DNA from 3 places in the Geodermatophilus sp. SYSU D01119 genome. Region 1 is predicted to be linked to each of the others. Evidence: riboswitches for the same ligand, from Rfam matches in the RefSeq annotation. Region 1 holds a riboswitch; each other region holds the start of a gene.
What was found. Region 1 has a riboswitch for cyclic di-AMP ahead of ACI79X_RS08795 (C40 family peptidase). Riboswitches for the same ligand answer to the same signal wherever they lie in the genome.
Positions count from the first base shown of each region.

Region 2: linked by a shared signal. The riboswitch ahead of ACI79X_RS05235 (aggregation-promoting factor C-terminal-like domain-containing protein) and the one ahead of ACI79X_RS08795 (C40 family peptidase) in region 1 are both predicted to bind cyclic di-AMP.
Region 3: linked by a shared signal. The riboswitch ahead of ACI79X_RS16645 (hypothetical protein) and the one ahead of ACI79X_RS08795 (C40 family peptidase) in region 1 are both predicted to bind cyclic di-AMP.

Region 1 covers NZ_JBJGYL010000008.1:187,239-191,777, reverse strand. The annotation lists partial or broken gene ACI79X_RS08810 (penicillin-binding transpeptidase domain-containing protein) at 1-707, shown strand, start outside; partial or broken gene ACI79X_RS08805 (YhjD/YihY/BrkB family envelope integrity protein) at 725-1,543, opposite strand; gene ACI79X_RS08800 (hypothetical protein) at 1,592-1,813, opposite strand; cyclic di-AMP (ydaO/yuaA leader) riboswitch at 2,001-2,137, shown strand; gene ACI79X_RS08795 (C40 family peptidase) at 2,145-3,266, shown strand; gene ACI79X_RS08790 (hypothetical protein) at 3,339-3,881, opposite strand; gene ACI79X_RS08785 (DUF3817 domain-containing protein) at 3,989-4,306, shown strand; gene ACI79X_RS08780 (serine hydrolase domain-containing protein) at 4,322-4,539, shown strand, end outside.
Region 2 covers NZ_JBJGYL010000005.1:81,642-86,180, reverse strand. The annotation lists gene ACI79X_RS05250 (DUF72 domain-containing protein) at 1-148, opposite strand, end outside; gene ACI79X_RS05245 (SDR family NAD(P)-dependent oxidoreductase) at 157-999, opposite strand; gene ACI79X_RS05240 (class I SAM-dependent methyltransferase) at 1,024-1,677, opposite strand; gene ACI79X_RS05235 (aggregation-promoting factor C-terminal-like domain-containing protein) at 1,686-2,618, opposite strand; cyclic di-AMP (ydaO/yuaA leader) riboswitch at 2,833-2,997, opposite strand; gene ACI79X_RS05230 (DivIVA domain-containing protein) at 3,149-4,033, opposite strand; gene ACI79X_RS05225 (LLM class flavin-dependent oxidoreductase) at 4,301-4,539, shown strand, end outside.
Region 3 covers NZ_JBJGYL010000022.1:48,755-53,293, forward strand. The annotation lists gene ACI79X_RS16630 (sulfite exporter TauE/SafE family protein) at 1-716, opposite strand, end outside; gene ACI79X_RS16635 (DoxX family protein) at 741-1,103, shown strand; gene ACI79X_RS16640 (PIG-L deacetylase family protein) at 1,100-1,825, shown strand; gene ACI79X_RS16645 (hypothetical protein) at 1,857-2,486, opposite strand; cyclic di-AMP (ydaO/yuaA leader) riboswitch at 2,740-2,887, opposite strand; gene ACI79X_RS16650 (phosphoketolase family protein) at 3,116-4,539, shown strand, end outside.

The DNA.
Region 1 (4,539 bases):
ACGTGGAGCCGGGGAACCCGGGTCAGACCGGGTCGCGCGCCTACGTCCGCGGGCACCAGATCGCCGGCAAGACCGGCACCTCGCAGGACAACTACTCGGTCGCCTTCGTCGGCTACACGCCCGAGATCACCGCGAGCGTCATGGTGCTCAACCCGAAGCGCAACGAGGACGTCGGCGGCTTCGGTGGCGGCAAGGGCGCCACCATCTGGCGCGACGCGATGGAGCCGATCCTCACCGCCCGCGGCAGCAGCGACTTCCCGCCCGCCGACGAGACGGTCATGAACGGCAACACCCGCCCGGTGCCCGGCTGCTCGAGCGTCCGCGCGTGCGAGCGGGCGCTCACCGACGCCGGCTTCGAGCCGAGGACCGTGCGGGTCGACAGCGACGAGGCGCCGGGGACGCTGCTCGGCACCAGCCCGCCGCGGGGCGGCCGCGCGGTGCCCGGCCAGGTCGTGTCGATCCTGGTGAGCAACGGCAGCGACTACGTGGAGCCCGCGCCCGAGCCCGAGCCGCCGCCCGCGGACCCGGCGCCGGCGCCCGGCCCCGGCGCGCCCGGGCCCGGCGGGCCGGCCCCCGCTCCCGAGGAACCCGCACCCGGCCCGCCGCCCGGGGAACCAGCCCCCGGCCCGCCGGCGCCCGGCGCCCCCGCGCCCGAGGGCGGCTGGCCCGGTGCCGGCGGCGGGTGGCCCGGCCAGCCCGCGGGCTGACCGAGCCGCTCGTCGAGCGCCTGGGTGAGCAGCCAGCCGCTGAGCAGCACCAGGTGCAGCATGAACAGCCACAGGCCGATGGCGACCACGGCGCCGACCGCGTCCAGGCCGCCGAACGGCGCGCCGAGGTCCAGCGGCAGCGACAGGAACAGCACGAAGCCCTGCAGGAACCCCGACAGGCAGGCCGCGGTGAACAGCGCGCCGCCGACCAGGGCGCCCCGGCGGTGCCGGCCGCCGGCCACCACGCCGAAGCCCCACAGCAGCGGCACGGTGAGCACGAACAGGACCGTGTAGTAGCCGACGAAGAACCGGCCGAGCGCCGGCCCGACGCCGTCCTCCCGGGCCAGGTCGGCCATGACCCGGGCGGCGAGCAGCAGCGGGTACAGCAGCAGCGGGGTGACGACGACCAGCGGCAGCGCCGAGAGCCGCCCCCGCCAGGCGGTGAGGTTCTCCCGTCGCTGGCTGAACCGCAGGAGCGCCCGCCGCAGGCCCTCCCCGTACAGCGACAGCGGCAGCAGGGCCAGGACGAAGCCGAGCAGGTCCACCCGGACCCCGGCCGCGACCAGGCGCTCCACCGCCTCCGGCGCCCCCAGCGGGGTGGGCAGCAGCTCGGCCAGCCGGGCGCTGAGCGCGCGCACCTCCTCCGGCGAGGTGACCAGGGCGGTGAGCCGCACCGCCACGAGCAGCAGCGGCACCACCGCGATGCCCGCGTAGAACGTCAGCCCGGCGGCGATCAGCGCGAGGTCGCGGCCGAGCAGCAGCCGACGGGCCCTGCCGAGCAGTCCCCGCGACTCCGCGCGCAGCCGGGCCGCCGTCCACGTCCGTCCCGGGCTCACCGGGTCACGCCACCAGCCGCCGCGTCCGCGCGCCCCTCGGGGAGACGATCAGTCGTCGGAGGTGTCGTCGGTGGTGGGCGCGTCGTTGCCCGGGTTGACCCCGGTCTCCTGGCAGCTGGCGTCGTTCTCGTTGCTGGCGTTCTCCCCGCTGGAGTCGCAGTTCGTCGGCCCGCGGGTGAAGTCGGTGTTGTCGCCGCAGGCCGTCAGGGAGCCGAGGAGGGCCAGCACGACGAGCGGGCGGGCGAGGCGCATCCGGGTGGAGGAGGACATGAGCAGACTCCTACACGTCCCGGGGCCGTCCCAAACCGGCGGGGTCCGGCGTCCTGGCGCCGGGGACACGCGGGGGTGAGCCATGTAATTACAAGAAACCGTTGTCACGGCGCGGTCACGGCCCCTACTCTCAGTACGTCCAACGGGGCGCTCCGTCACCAACCTGGGTGACACCCCGAGGACGCCGTCGAGCCGGTCGCCCTCCGGGGAGGCCGGGCCGGGGACCCACCGCAGTCCTGGGGTGTAGCGCGTGCCCGCACGCGCCGGGCGAGTCCACGTCCGAACCCGTCAGCTAACCCGGTAGGCGGCCTGGGAAGAGGAGAACTGGCGCGTGGCGTCCCTGCGCACGTCTGTCCCCGGCATGCCCGCGACCGGCCGCTCCCGCTGCCGCCGCGCCGTCCTCGCCCTCACCGGCGCCCTGGGCATCGGGCTGGGCCTGGGTGCGGTCCCCGCGCAGGCCGAGGAGCCCGCCACCGCCGCCGAGGCCGCCCAGCTGGTCGCCGCCCGCGGCCACGAGCTCGAGGTCGTCACCGAGCAGTTCAACGAGGCGCGCGAGGTGCTCAGCGCCCAGCAGGCCGCCGCCGAGGCCGCCGCCGCCACCCTCGTCCAGGCGCAGGCCGCCGTCGACGCCGCCCGCCAGCAGGTGGTCGGCATCGCCCGCTCGGCCTACACCGGCGACAGCATGGGCCCGCTCCAGGCGCTCATGACCAGCGCCGACGCCGACGAGTTCGTCAACCGCGTCACGCTGCTGCAGGGCGTCGCCGGCTACCAGGGCGAGCTGCTCGGCCAGGCCGCGGCCGCCACCGAGGCCGCCACCGCCGCGCAGACCGCCGCCGCCGAGCACGCCGCCGAGGCGCAGCGGCAGTACGACGCCGTCGCCGCCCAGCAGGCCGACCTCGAGAGCCAGATCGCCGACTACCAGGCCGACTTCGCCCGGCTCACCGCCGAGGAGCAGCGCGCCGCCCTCGAGGCCGCCGCGGCCGCGCACGCCGCCGAGGAGCAGCGCGCCAGCCGCGACGAGGAGCGCGAGGAGGCGCCGGCCTCCTCTACCGCCCCGTCCTCCTCGGGGTCCTCCGCCGCCCCGGCCGCGGCGCCGGCCAGCGGCGTCGCCGGCACCGTCGTCGCCACCGCCATGGCCCAGCGCGGCAAGCCCTACGTGTGGGCGGCCGGCGGCCCGGGCTCCTTCGACTGCTCCGGCCTGACGCAGTACGCCTTCCGCGCCGCCGGCATCAGCCTCCCCCACTCCAGCCGCATGCAGTCGCAGATGGGCACCGCGGTCTCCCGCGCCAACCTGCAGCCCGGCGACCTGGTCTTCTTCTACAGCCCGGTCAGCCACGTGGGCATCTACATCGGCAACGGCCAGATGGTGCACGCGCCCACGTCGGGCGACGTCGTCAAGGTCGCGAGCGTCGACTCGATGGGCGGCTACGCCGGCGCCCGCCGCATCGGGTGAAGGACCACCCCTCCCCCCACGCCTCGCAGGCTCGGCGCGGGCCCCTGAGGGGTGGCCGTCCCGACCCGAGGCCTACGGCCGCTGCCTCCTGACGACCTGCAGCAGCCCCCACACGAAGGCCGCGGTGTCGCCGGAGGGCAGCCGCACCTCCCAGCGGGTGACCACCTGCGGGTCGGCCTCCTCCGCGCCGGGCAGGCCGCTGACGTCGGCGACCACGTGCTCCCACACCCGGAGCCGCCCGTCGGCCGCAGGCGGCACCGGGGAGTCCGGCGCGCGCACCAGGTGCTCGTGCAGCACCGCGCCCTCGACGGTGGACACCACCTCCCAGCGCAGGTGCGGCCACAGCGGCAGTGGCCAGTGCCGCACGTCGAGCTCCAGGTCGCCGAACGGGCGCACCTCGACGCGCTCCGCGGGCCCGAGGACGGCGGCCCGCAGCGCCAGTCCGCGCGGCGCCCGCGGCGCGTGGTGCAGCGCCTGCCACCGGGTGTGCGCCGCGTGCGCCTCCGCGCGGGTGGCCCCGAGCCGCGGCAGGGCGGCGGCGACGAGGTCGGGCCGCAGGTCGGCCATCCGGCGCAGCAGCACGAGGCAGAACTCGCGCCGCGCCAGACCCCGCACGGGCCCGACCCTGCCACCCAGGTCACACCCCCGTCCGGGACACCCGGGCGCCCCGCCGCGTTGGACCCTCCGGAACCGACCCGCCCCCGGACCCGAGGACCGCACCGATGAACCCCCGCACCGTCGCCCTCGCCTTCCGCGTCGTCGCCGTCGCCGAGGCGCTGTCCTGGGTGGGCCTGCTGGCCGGGATGTACGTGAAGTACGTGCCCGAGACCTCCGAGGTGGGCGTGCAGGTCTTCGGGCCGGTCCACGGCGCGGTGTTCGTCGCCTACGTCCTCGTCACGCTGGTCGCCGCCCGCGTGCTGCGCTGGTCGCGCTGGACGGCGCTGCTCGCGCTCGTCGCGTCGATCCCGCCGCTGGCCACCGTGGTCTTCGAGCGCTGGGCCGTGCGCACCGGGCGGCTGGCGGTCCCCGCCCGCGCCTGACCTACGGTTCCGGGCATGCCCGAGCCCGTGCTGCCCGCCACCGCCCGCACCCTGCTCGCCCGCACCGCACGCGCGCAGCGCGACGGCCGGGCACCGAGCCTGGTGGCGGGTGTCGTCCGGGACGGCGGCCTGGCGTGGTCGGCCGGCCGCGGCGACGTCGCCGAGCCGCACACCGACGTCCAGTACCGGCTCGGCTCGATCAGCAAGACCGTCACCGCCGTCGCCGTCCTGCG
Region 2 (4,539 bases), on a different contig from region 1:
GCCAGCGGTAGAAGCTCGCGTTGAGCTCCACGGTGCCGAACCGGCGCACGTAGTGCGCCAGCCGGTCCCGCGGCGGGGTCCCCGGCGGGTACAGGACGCCGTCCCAGTGGTCGTAGCTCCAGCCCGACGTGCCGACGTGGACGGCCACCGGCGGGCTCAGGCCCCGCGGCGGAGGCCGGCCAGCCGCGCCGCGCCGGCCAGGGCCCGCCCGTAGGAGCCGGGCGCGAGCCGCACGAGGACGTCGGGCACGACGGCGCTGGCGCCGATGAGCAGCCGCGGGCGGCGGCGCTCGACCGCCTCGACGATGCGCCGCGCGGCCCGGTCGGCCGGGTAGCGCAGGAGCCGGGAGAACTCGGCGGTGCCCCGCGCGGCCTCCACCGGGTCGACGCCGCTGCCCAGCCGCGCGGTCTCCGCGATCCGGGTGGCGATGCCGCCGGGGTGCACGCTGGTGACGCCCACGCCGTCGTCGGCGAGCTCGTGGCGCAGCGCCTCGGCGAACCCGCGGACGGCGAACTTGCTCGTCGCGTACGCCACCTGCCCGGCCGGCGCCATGAGCCCGAACAGGCTGGACACGCAGACGACGTGCGCGCCGGGGTGCGCCCGCAGGGTGGGCAGCAGGGCGTGGGTGAGCCGGACGGCGGCGCGCAGGTTGACGTCGAGGACCCAGTCGAACTCCTCGAGGGTCACCTGGTCGAACCGGCCGGCCAGCGCGACGCCGGCGTTGTTCACGAGCAGCGTCGTCGCGGGGTGGTCGCGCACGAGGGCGTCGGCGGCCCCGCGCACCTGCCCGGCGTCGGCGAGGTCGGCGACGACGGTGTCCACCGTGCGCGCCGGGGAGGCGGCCCGCACCGAGGCCGCGACGCGCTCGAGCCGGTCGCCGTCGCGGTCGAGCAGGACGAGGTCGGTGCCGCGGGCGGCGAGCTGCGGCGCCAGGGCCGCGCCGATGCCGCTGGCGGCTCCGGTGACGACGGCGGTGCCGCTGAAGTCGAAGGGGCGCACGCCGCGGACGCTAGCCGCAGCGGGTCAGGGCAGCCGCCAGACGGTGGTGCGGCGCAGCCCCGGACCCTCGGTCTCGGGGACGTCGAGGGCGAGCACCGGCTCGAGCCGCTCGTGCGGGAGGTAGGGGCGGCCGGGGTCGCCGACCAGCACCTCGCAGCCCCGGGCGCGGGCCCGGTCGAGGAAGGGCAGCACCCGCTCGGTCATCTCGCGGTCGTAGCAGACGTCGCCGGCCAGGACGACGTCGACGGCGGGCGGCTCGCGGTCGAGCACGTCGCCGGTGACGCTGATGCCGGCCACCCCGTTGAGACCCGCGTTGACGCCGACCGCCGTCCGGGAGAACGGGTCGACGTCGCTGGCGAGCACGTGGCGGGCGCCGGCGAGCACGGCGGCGACGGCGACCAGGCCGCTGCCCGACCCGAGGTCGAGCACGCGCCGGCCGGCCAGCGGCACCGCGCCGTCGAGCACCGCGCGGGCCAGCGCCTGGCCGCCGGGCCAGGCGGCCGCCCAGAACGGCGGCGCCTCACCGGCGCCGCCGGCGGCGTCCTCCATGGCCTCCCAGAGGGCGACGACGTCGTCGGCGACGTGCAGCCGCACCTCCGGGACCAGCGACGGACGCCGGACCTGGGTGTGCGCACGGACGAACCCCGCGGGCACGACCCGGGTACCGGCCTCCGTCACCGTGCCGGTCAGTACCAGCCGGTCGACTGGGAGTGCGCCCAGGCCGCGCACGGGGAGCCGTAGCGCTCCTCGATGTAGATCAGGCCCGCGTCGATCTGCCGGTAGCCGTCGGAGGTCTTGGCGATGCCGGTGCTGGCCCAGGTGGAGTCGAGGAACTGCGGGATCCCGTAGGCGGTGCTGCTCGGGTTCTGCGCGTTGGGGTTCCAGCCGCTCTCCTTGCCCCACAGGCTCTCGAGGCAGGAGAACTGCTCGCCGCTGCCGACCTTGCTCATCGCGTACTCCTTGAAGGAGCCGCGGGCGGCCGGGGCGGCGGAGGCGGCCGGCGCCGGGGCGGCGGCGGAGGTCGACTGCTGCTGCGCGGCGGCCGCGGCGGCGGCCTGCTCGGCGGCGGCGGCCTCGGCCGCGCGGGCGGCCTCCTCGGCGGCGCGGCGGGCGGCCTCCTGCTCGGCGGCGATCCGCGCGGCCTCCTCGGCGGCGCGGCGGTCGAGCTCGGCCTGGTCGGCGGCGGCCTGCGCCTGGGCGGCGGTGGTCTCCTCGGCCGAGCGCTGACTGCGCGAGGCGGCGAGGTCCTCCAGCGGCGCGAGGTCGGTCTGCTCGACCACGGTCGCGGAGCCGGCCGGCTGCTGCGGGATGCCGAGCTGCTCGGCCACGCTCACCGAGGCGCTGACGGTCTCGGTGCCGGCGGAGGCGGCGGGGCTGCTGGCGGACAGCACGCCGACGACGAGCGCGCCGGCGGCCGCGGCGCCGAGCAGCAGCGCGGGGCGGCGGGGGCCCATCGGCGGGGAGCTGCGGCGGGCCCGGCGGGCCCTCGCGGGCCGGACGGCGTCGAGGACGGCGGTGTCGGTGCTCTCGGTGACGGACTCGACGGCGGTGCTGTCGACGGCGGAGGCCTCGACGGTCGCGGGGGCGTCGGCGGCGGCGGTGCGGGTACGGGAACGCATGAGGGGGTGGGTGCTCCGAGGGAGAGTGCGCGGCAGCCCCGGTCAGGGGCGGCGCTGCGCGGTCTGGCGGATGTCGCGGTCCACGGGTCCCGGCGGCGGGGCGCCGGTGGCAGGCAGGTGGGAGCCGGCGTCAGGCGGACGCGGGGGCGCGCATCGCGCGCGCGGCTGCACCTGCGGGCCGGGGAGGCCCGGAGGCGGGCATGCGGAGACTCTCCGTTCCTTCCGGAAGCCGCCTACCGGGTTAGCTGACGGGTTCGGGCGGGAAGAAGCCCTACGCACCAGGCGAGCGGGTGCTCGCCGGGGTGCGATTCACCCCAGGACTGCGGTGGGTCCCCGGCTCGCGCCCACGGGTGCGGACACGACTCGGCGGCGTCCGGTCAGGCTCCCCGGGTGGGGACGAGACGACCGACCGGACGCGGCCACGGTAGGCGTCGTTACCGGTCCGTGACAACACGGGACCGGAGATGCCGGTGGGACGGCCGAGGCCGGCGGGGTCCCGCGGGACCCCGCCGGACGGGCGTCCGCGCCGGTCAGGAGGCCGCCGCGACCTCGGGCCGGCTGCCGCCCTGCAGCACCGTGAGCTGCGACGCACCGCCGTCGGCGGCGGCGGTGCCGTCCGCGGGGGCGGCCGGGCCGTCCGCGGCGGCGGACTCGCGGCGGTCGGCGAGGACGGCGACGTCGCCGGGCAGCGCCCCGGCCACGACGGCGAGCGCCTCGTCGAGCTGGCCGGTCAGCCGGCGCAGCCACTCGCGGGCCTGCTCGCACCGCGCGTACAGCGGGGCGAGCTCGGACTCCAGCGCGCGGCGCCGCTCGAGCGCCTCGGCGTCGGCCCGGGCACGCGCCTCGGCGGCCTCCCGGTCCAGCCGGTCGCGCTCCTCGGCGGCCGCGCGGCGCAGGCCGTCGGCCTCCCGCCGGGCCGCCTCGAGGACGGCCGCGGCCTCCGACCGGGTCTGCTCGCGCAACGCCGCGACCGCCTCGCGCATCTCCGCGACGCCCGACAGGCGGGCCGCGGCCTCGGTCCGCGCGTCGTCGAGGACCTGCCGGGCCTCCTCCTCGGCGGCGGCCGTCAGCGCCGCGGCCTCGCGCTCGGCCCGCTCGTACAGAGCCCGCGCCTCCTCGGGCCCGGGCGCGGCGTCGCGCTCGCGGACGAGCGAGGACAGCCGGGCGCGCGCCGCCTGCAGGTCGGCCGAGACGGCGGCGTAGCGGGTGAGCAGGTGGTCGTTCTCGCGGCGCAGGACGAGCACCTCGGTCTCGGCCCAGTCCACGTACGCGTCGACCTGCATGCGGTCGTAGCCGCGGACGGCGCCGGTGAACACCGGAGCCGTGCCGAGCAGGCCGTCCAGGCCACCGCCCGGCCGGGGCCCGGCCCCGTCCTCCGCCCGCTGCTGGGCGGTGCCCTGATCCTGCTGCGCCATCCCGGTTCCCCCTCGGTGCGCGTCCGACCCGGCCCGTCCCGGCGGACCGGAGACGGTGATCACAGGCTCCCACCGCCGGGAGCCGGCGGGCCGGGCCCGGGAGGGCCCTGCGGACGGCTGCGGAGTGGGGACATCCGGCCGTGCCGGACCGGTCACCGAACGCGACGGGAAGGTCACGGCACGGTCACGCGCACCTGGGGAATGCCTGCGGGCGCACGGCGTTGCAGACGGTACCGTAGTTGCGCTCTCAACTAGATGGAGGACGAGATGCAGTTCGGGATCTTCACGGTCAGCGACATCACGACCGACCCCACGACCGGCCGCACGCCCAGCGAGGCGCAGCGGATCCAGGACGTGGTCACCATCGCGAAGAAGGCCGAGGAGGTCGGGCTCGACGTCTTCGCCCTGGGCGAGCACCACAACCCGCCGTTCTTCTCGTCCTCCCCCACCACCACGCTGGCCTACATCGCCGCGCAGACCAGCCGGCTGCAGCTGTCGACGTCGAC
Region 3 (4,539 bases), on a different contig from region 1:
CCGAAGGCCACGATGAGCACCCGCAGCGGCGTCGCGGGGATGCGGCTGGCGATCCGCGCGCCGGCGAACCCGCCGACCAGGCTGGCCGGCGCCGCGACGGCGACCACCTCCCACGCGATCGGCCCGAACAGCCCGAAGACGACCAGGGTGACCGTTGCCGTCACCGCCGACAGCGCCGACTTGAGCGCGTTGGCCAGCGCCAGCCGGTGCAGCGCCGTCCCGAGGACACCGACCAGGATCACGCCGAGCGCCCCGCCGAAGTAGCCGCCGTAGACGGTGGCGAGGAACAGCGCGACGTAGAGCCACCACGGGTCGCGCACGGCGCCGTCGTCGCGGTCGCGCAGCCGGCGGGTGAGCAGCGGCTGCGCCGCCAGCAGCAGGCTGGCGAGCAGCACGAGCACCGGGACGACGACGTCGAAGGCCTCGGTCGGCGTGGTCAGCAGCAGCACGCTGCCCGCCGTCCCGCCCAGCACCGCGACGACGCCGAGGCGCACCAGCCGCCCGCGCTGGCCGGCGTACTCGCGGCGGAAGCCGAGCATCCCGCCGAGGTAGCCGGGCCACTGCGACACCGAGTTGGTCACGTTGGCCGCCACCGTGGGCAGGCCCAGCGCGACCAGGGTGGGGAACAGGATCAGCGACCCGCCGCCGGCGATCGAGTTGATGACGCCGGCGAGGAGCGAGACCGCCGCGGCGATGACCAGGTCGGCGGCGGACACGGGGCGGGAGCCTACGGTGGCGCCATGCGCCTCCCCGCCCCGGCGACCTGGCTGGCCGCCGCCCTCGGCGGATCCGGCGTGCTGCACCTGGTGCGGCCGCGGACCTACGAGTGGCTGGTGCCCCCGGAGCTCGGCGGCGCCCGCTCCTGGGTGCTCGGCAGCGGGGTGGCCGAGGTGGCCACCGCCGCGCTGCTGGCCGCCCCGCCCACCCGCCGGGCCGGGGGCTGGGCCGCGGCCGGGCTGCTGGCGTCGTTCGTGCCGGCGCACCTGCACCACTTCCGGGTGGCGCGGGGGAGGCCGGCGCTGCTGGCCGCGGCCGTCGTCCGGCTGCCCCTGCAGGCGCCGATGATCGGCGCCGCGCTGCGGGTGGCGCGGGGTCGGGCGTGACCTCGCCCGAGCCGTTCCCCTCCGACTGGCAGCGGGCGCTGGTGGTCGTCGCCCACCCCGACGACGTCGAGTACGGGTGCGCGGCCGCCGTCGCCGCGTGGACCGACGCCGGGCGGGACGTCCGGTACGTGCTGGCCACCCGCGGGGAGGCCGGCATCGCCGGGCTGCCGCCGGGGGAGGCGGGGCCGCTGCGCGAGCGGGAGCAGCGGGCGTCCGCGGCGGTGGTCGGCGTCTCGGTGGTCGAGTTCCTCGGGCACCCCGACGGCCGGCTCGTCGAGGGGCTGGAGCTGCGCCGGTCGCTGGCCGCGGCGATCCGCCGGCACCGGCCGGAGCTGGTGGTGACGATGCACTTCGGCGAGACCTGGACGCCGCCGGGCGTGGCCCCGGCCTACTGGAACAGCGCCGACCACCGGGCGCTGGGCCGCTCCGTGATCGACGCGGTGGGCGACGCCGCCAACGAGTGGATCTTCCCCGAGCTCGCCGGGCAGGAGCCGTGGCGGGGCGTGCGCTGGGTCGCGGTCTCCACGCCGGTCGGGGCGACGCACACCGTCGACGTCACCGGCGTCGTCGACCGGGCGGTGGCCTCGCTGGCCGAGCACCGCCGCTACCTCGAGGCGCTGTCCGACGACCCGGTCGAGGAGCAGGCACGGCGACAGGTCGAGATGGCGACGCCGGAGGTGGACGGCCGGCGCGTCACCGGCTTCGCGCTCTACGCCGGCTGAGCGCGCCGGCCGCCTCCCCCTCAGGCGGAGGTCACGGCAGGAAGCTCACGTGGACGTGGTCCATGTGGTTGGCCGTCGGTGACCCGCGGTCGGCCATGGCCTGCCAGCCGGACCCGCCGACCAGCCAGATCCGCTGCTGCCAGATGACGTACTCGACGCGCAGCCGCTCGGCGTTGTCGATGACGTACCTGGCGACCGCGTCCCCCTTCGCCGCGTCGGCGTGGACCATGAAGTCGGCGGCCAGTTCCTGCGTGGGGGAGTGCCCGGGCCGGGTCAGGACGGTGGACACCGCGAAGGCCTGGGCGACCTCCGCGACGGCCGGCCGCACGTGCGGCGCCCAGGCGCTGTAGGCGGTCGACGTCGGGGTCGGTGCGCCGGTGAGGTCCGTCGCGACGGCGGCGACGGCGGTGGCCGCGGTGGCGGCGGGCGCGGGTGCGGCGGCCGGTGCGGGAGCCGCGGCGGGCGCGGGTGCGGCGGCGGGTGCGGCGGTGGGCGCCGGGGCGGCGTCCCCGCGGCCGGACCAGTGCTCGGACCAGCCGCCCCGGTCGTGCCGGTCGCCGTCCCAGGGGCGGTCGGCGGAGGCGGCCGACTGGCCGGCCAGGCAGATCGCGACGGTCGCGGTGCCGACGGTGAGCGTGCGGCGGAAGACGTTTCTGCGCATGACGAGGAGAGCTCCTGTCGTGGGGCCCCGCGCGGTCCCGCCGTCTGCTCGGCAGGCGCCCGTCGCGGGGCAGGGGAGGGCACGGGGTCCGGGACGGCGCGCGGCAGCCCACGGCGGGGCCGGAGCGGAGGCCGGTCGGGGTCCGGATCCCGGAGGCGCGGCGGCCGGCGTCGGTCGCGGGCCGCGGCGTGGGTGTCTGAGGGCGGGGCGCGTCGGGGCAGGCGCCGACGGCGCTCCCCGTGTCGCGGCTCTCCGTTTCTCCCGTGGCCGCCTACCGGGTCAGCTGACGGGTTCGGGCGGGGATGACGCCCTACCCACCTCCCGGGAGGACCGGGCGGTGGGACTCACCCCGGTGACGCGGTGGGTCCCCGGCTCGCGGCCACGTTCGGTGGTCCGCGACTCGGCGGCGTCCGGGCGGATCACCCCGGCTGGGGCGGGAAGGGCCGTCCGGACGGGGCAACCGTAGGGAGGCCCGCCGGACCCGGCAACGGGGACCGGGGAGTTCCGGTGTGCCGGTGCACCTCGTCGCGCGGTGTTCGCCGACCGGACACCCCGGGCCGTCCTGCGGCGCGCCCGGAGGTCCGCCAGGGTGGGGGCGTCGACCGCGACCAGTCCCCGGGAGGACGACGGTGACCGAGGCCAGCACGCGCGAGCAGATCACCGCCCCCGACGGCGCCGGGCCGCTGGGGCAGGAGGAGCTCACCCGCATCCACGCCTGGTGGCGGGCGGCCAACTACCTGTCGGTCGGCCAGATCTACCTCATGGACAACCCGCTGTTGCGCGAGCCGCTGCGCCCGGAGCACGTGAAGCCGCGGCTGCTCGGCCACTGGGGCACCACGCCGGGGCTGAACTTCGTCTACGCGCACCTCAACCGGGCGATCGCCGCGCGCGACCTCGACTGCATGTACGTGATGGGCCCGGGCCACGGCGGTCCGGGTCCGGTTGCGTCGGCCTGGCTGGAGGGGACCTACAGCGAGGTCTACCCCGACGTGTCGCAGGACGAGCCGGGGATGAAGCGGCTGTTCACCCAGTTCAGCTTCCCCGGCGGGATCCCGAGCCACGTCGCGCCCGAGACGCCCGGCTCGATCCACGAGGGCGGCGAGCTCGGCTACGCCCTGGTGCACGCCTACGGCGCCGCCTTCGACAACCCGGACCTCGTCGTCGCCGCCGTCGTGGGGGACGGCGAGGCCGAGACCGGGCCGCTGGCCGCGAGCTGGCACACCACCAAGTTCGTCGACCCGGCCCGCGACGGCGCCGTGCTGCCGATCCTGCACCTGAACGGCTACAAGATCGCCAACCCGACGGTGCTGGCCCGCATCGAGCCCGAGGAGCTCGATGCCCTGCTGCGCGGCTACGGGCACACGCCGTACGTCGTCGAGGGCGACGACCCGGCGCTCATGCACCAGCAGTTCGCCGCGACGCTCGACCGCTGCCTCGACGAGATCGCCGACATCCAGCGGCGGGCCCGGGAGGGCGGCGTGACGGAGCGGCCGCGCTGGCCGATGATCGTGCTCCGCTCGCCCAAGGGGTGGACCGGGCCGGCGGAGGTCGACGGGCACCGCGTCGAGGGCTCGTGGCGCTCGCACCAGGTGCCCTTCGCCAACGCGCGCGAGGACGACGGTCACCGCCGGGTGCTCGAGGAGTGGCTGCGCAGCTACCGCCCCGAGGAGTTGTTCGACGACGCCGGCGCACCCGTGCCGGCCGTGCGCGACCTCCACCCGGAGGGCGACCGCCGGATGAGCGCCAACCCGCACGCCAACGGCGGGCTGCTCCTGCAGCCGCTGCGCATGCCCGCGTTCACCGATTACGCCGTCCCCGTGCCCGAGCCCGGCACCGGCGCGGTCGAGGCCACGCGGGTGCTCGGCCAGTTCCTGCGCGACGTCATGCGCGGCAACCCGCAGACCTTCCGCGTCTTCGCGCCCGACGAGAACAACTCCAACCGGCTCGGCGCGGTGCTCGAGGCCACCGACCGCACGTGGATGGCGCGGCGGGAGCCCGAGGACGACCACCTGGCGCCCGACGGCCGGGTCATGGAGGTGCTCTCGGAGCACCT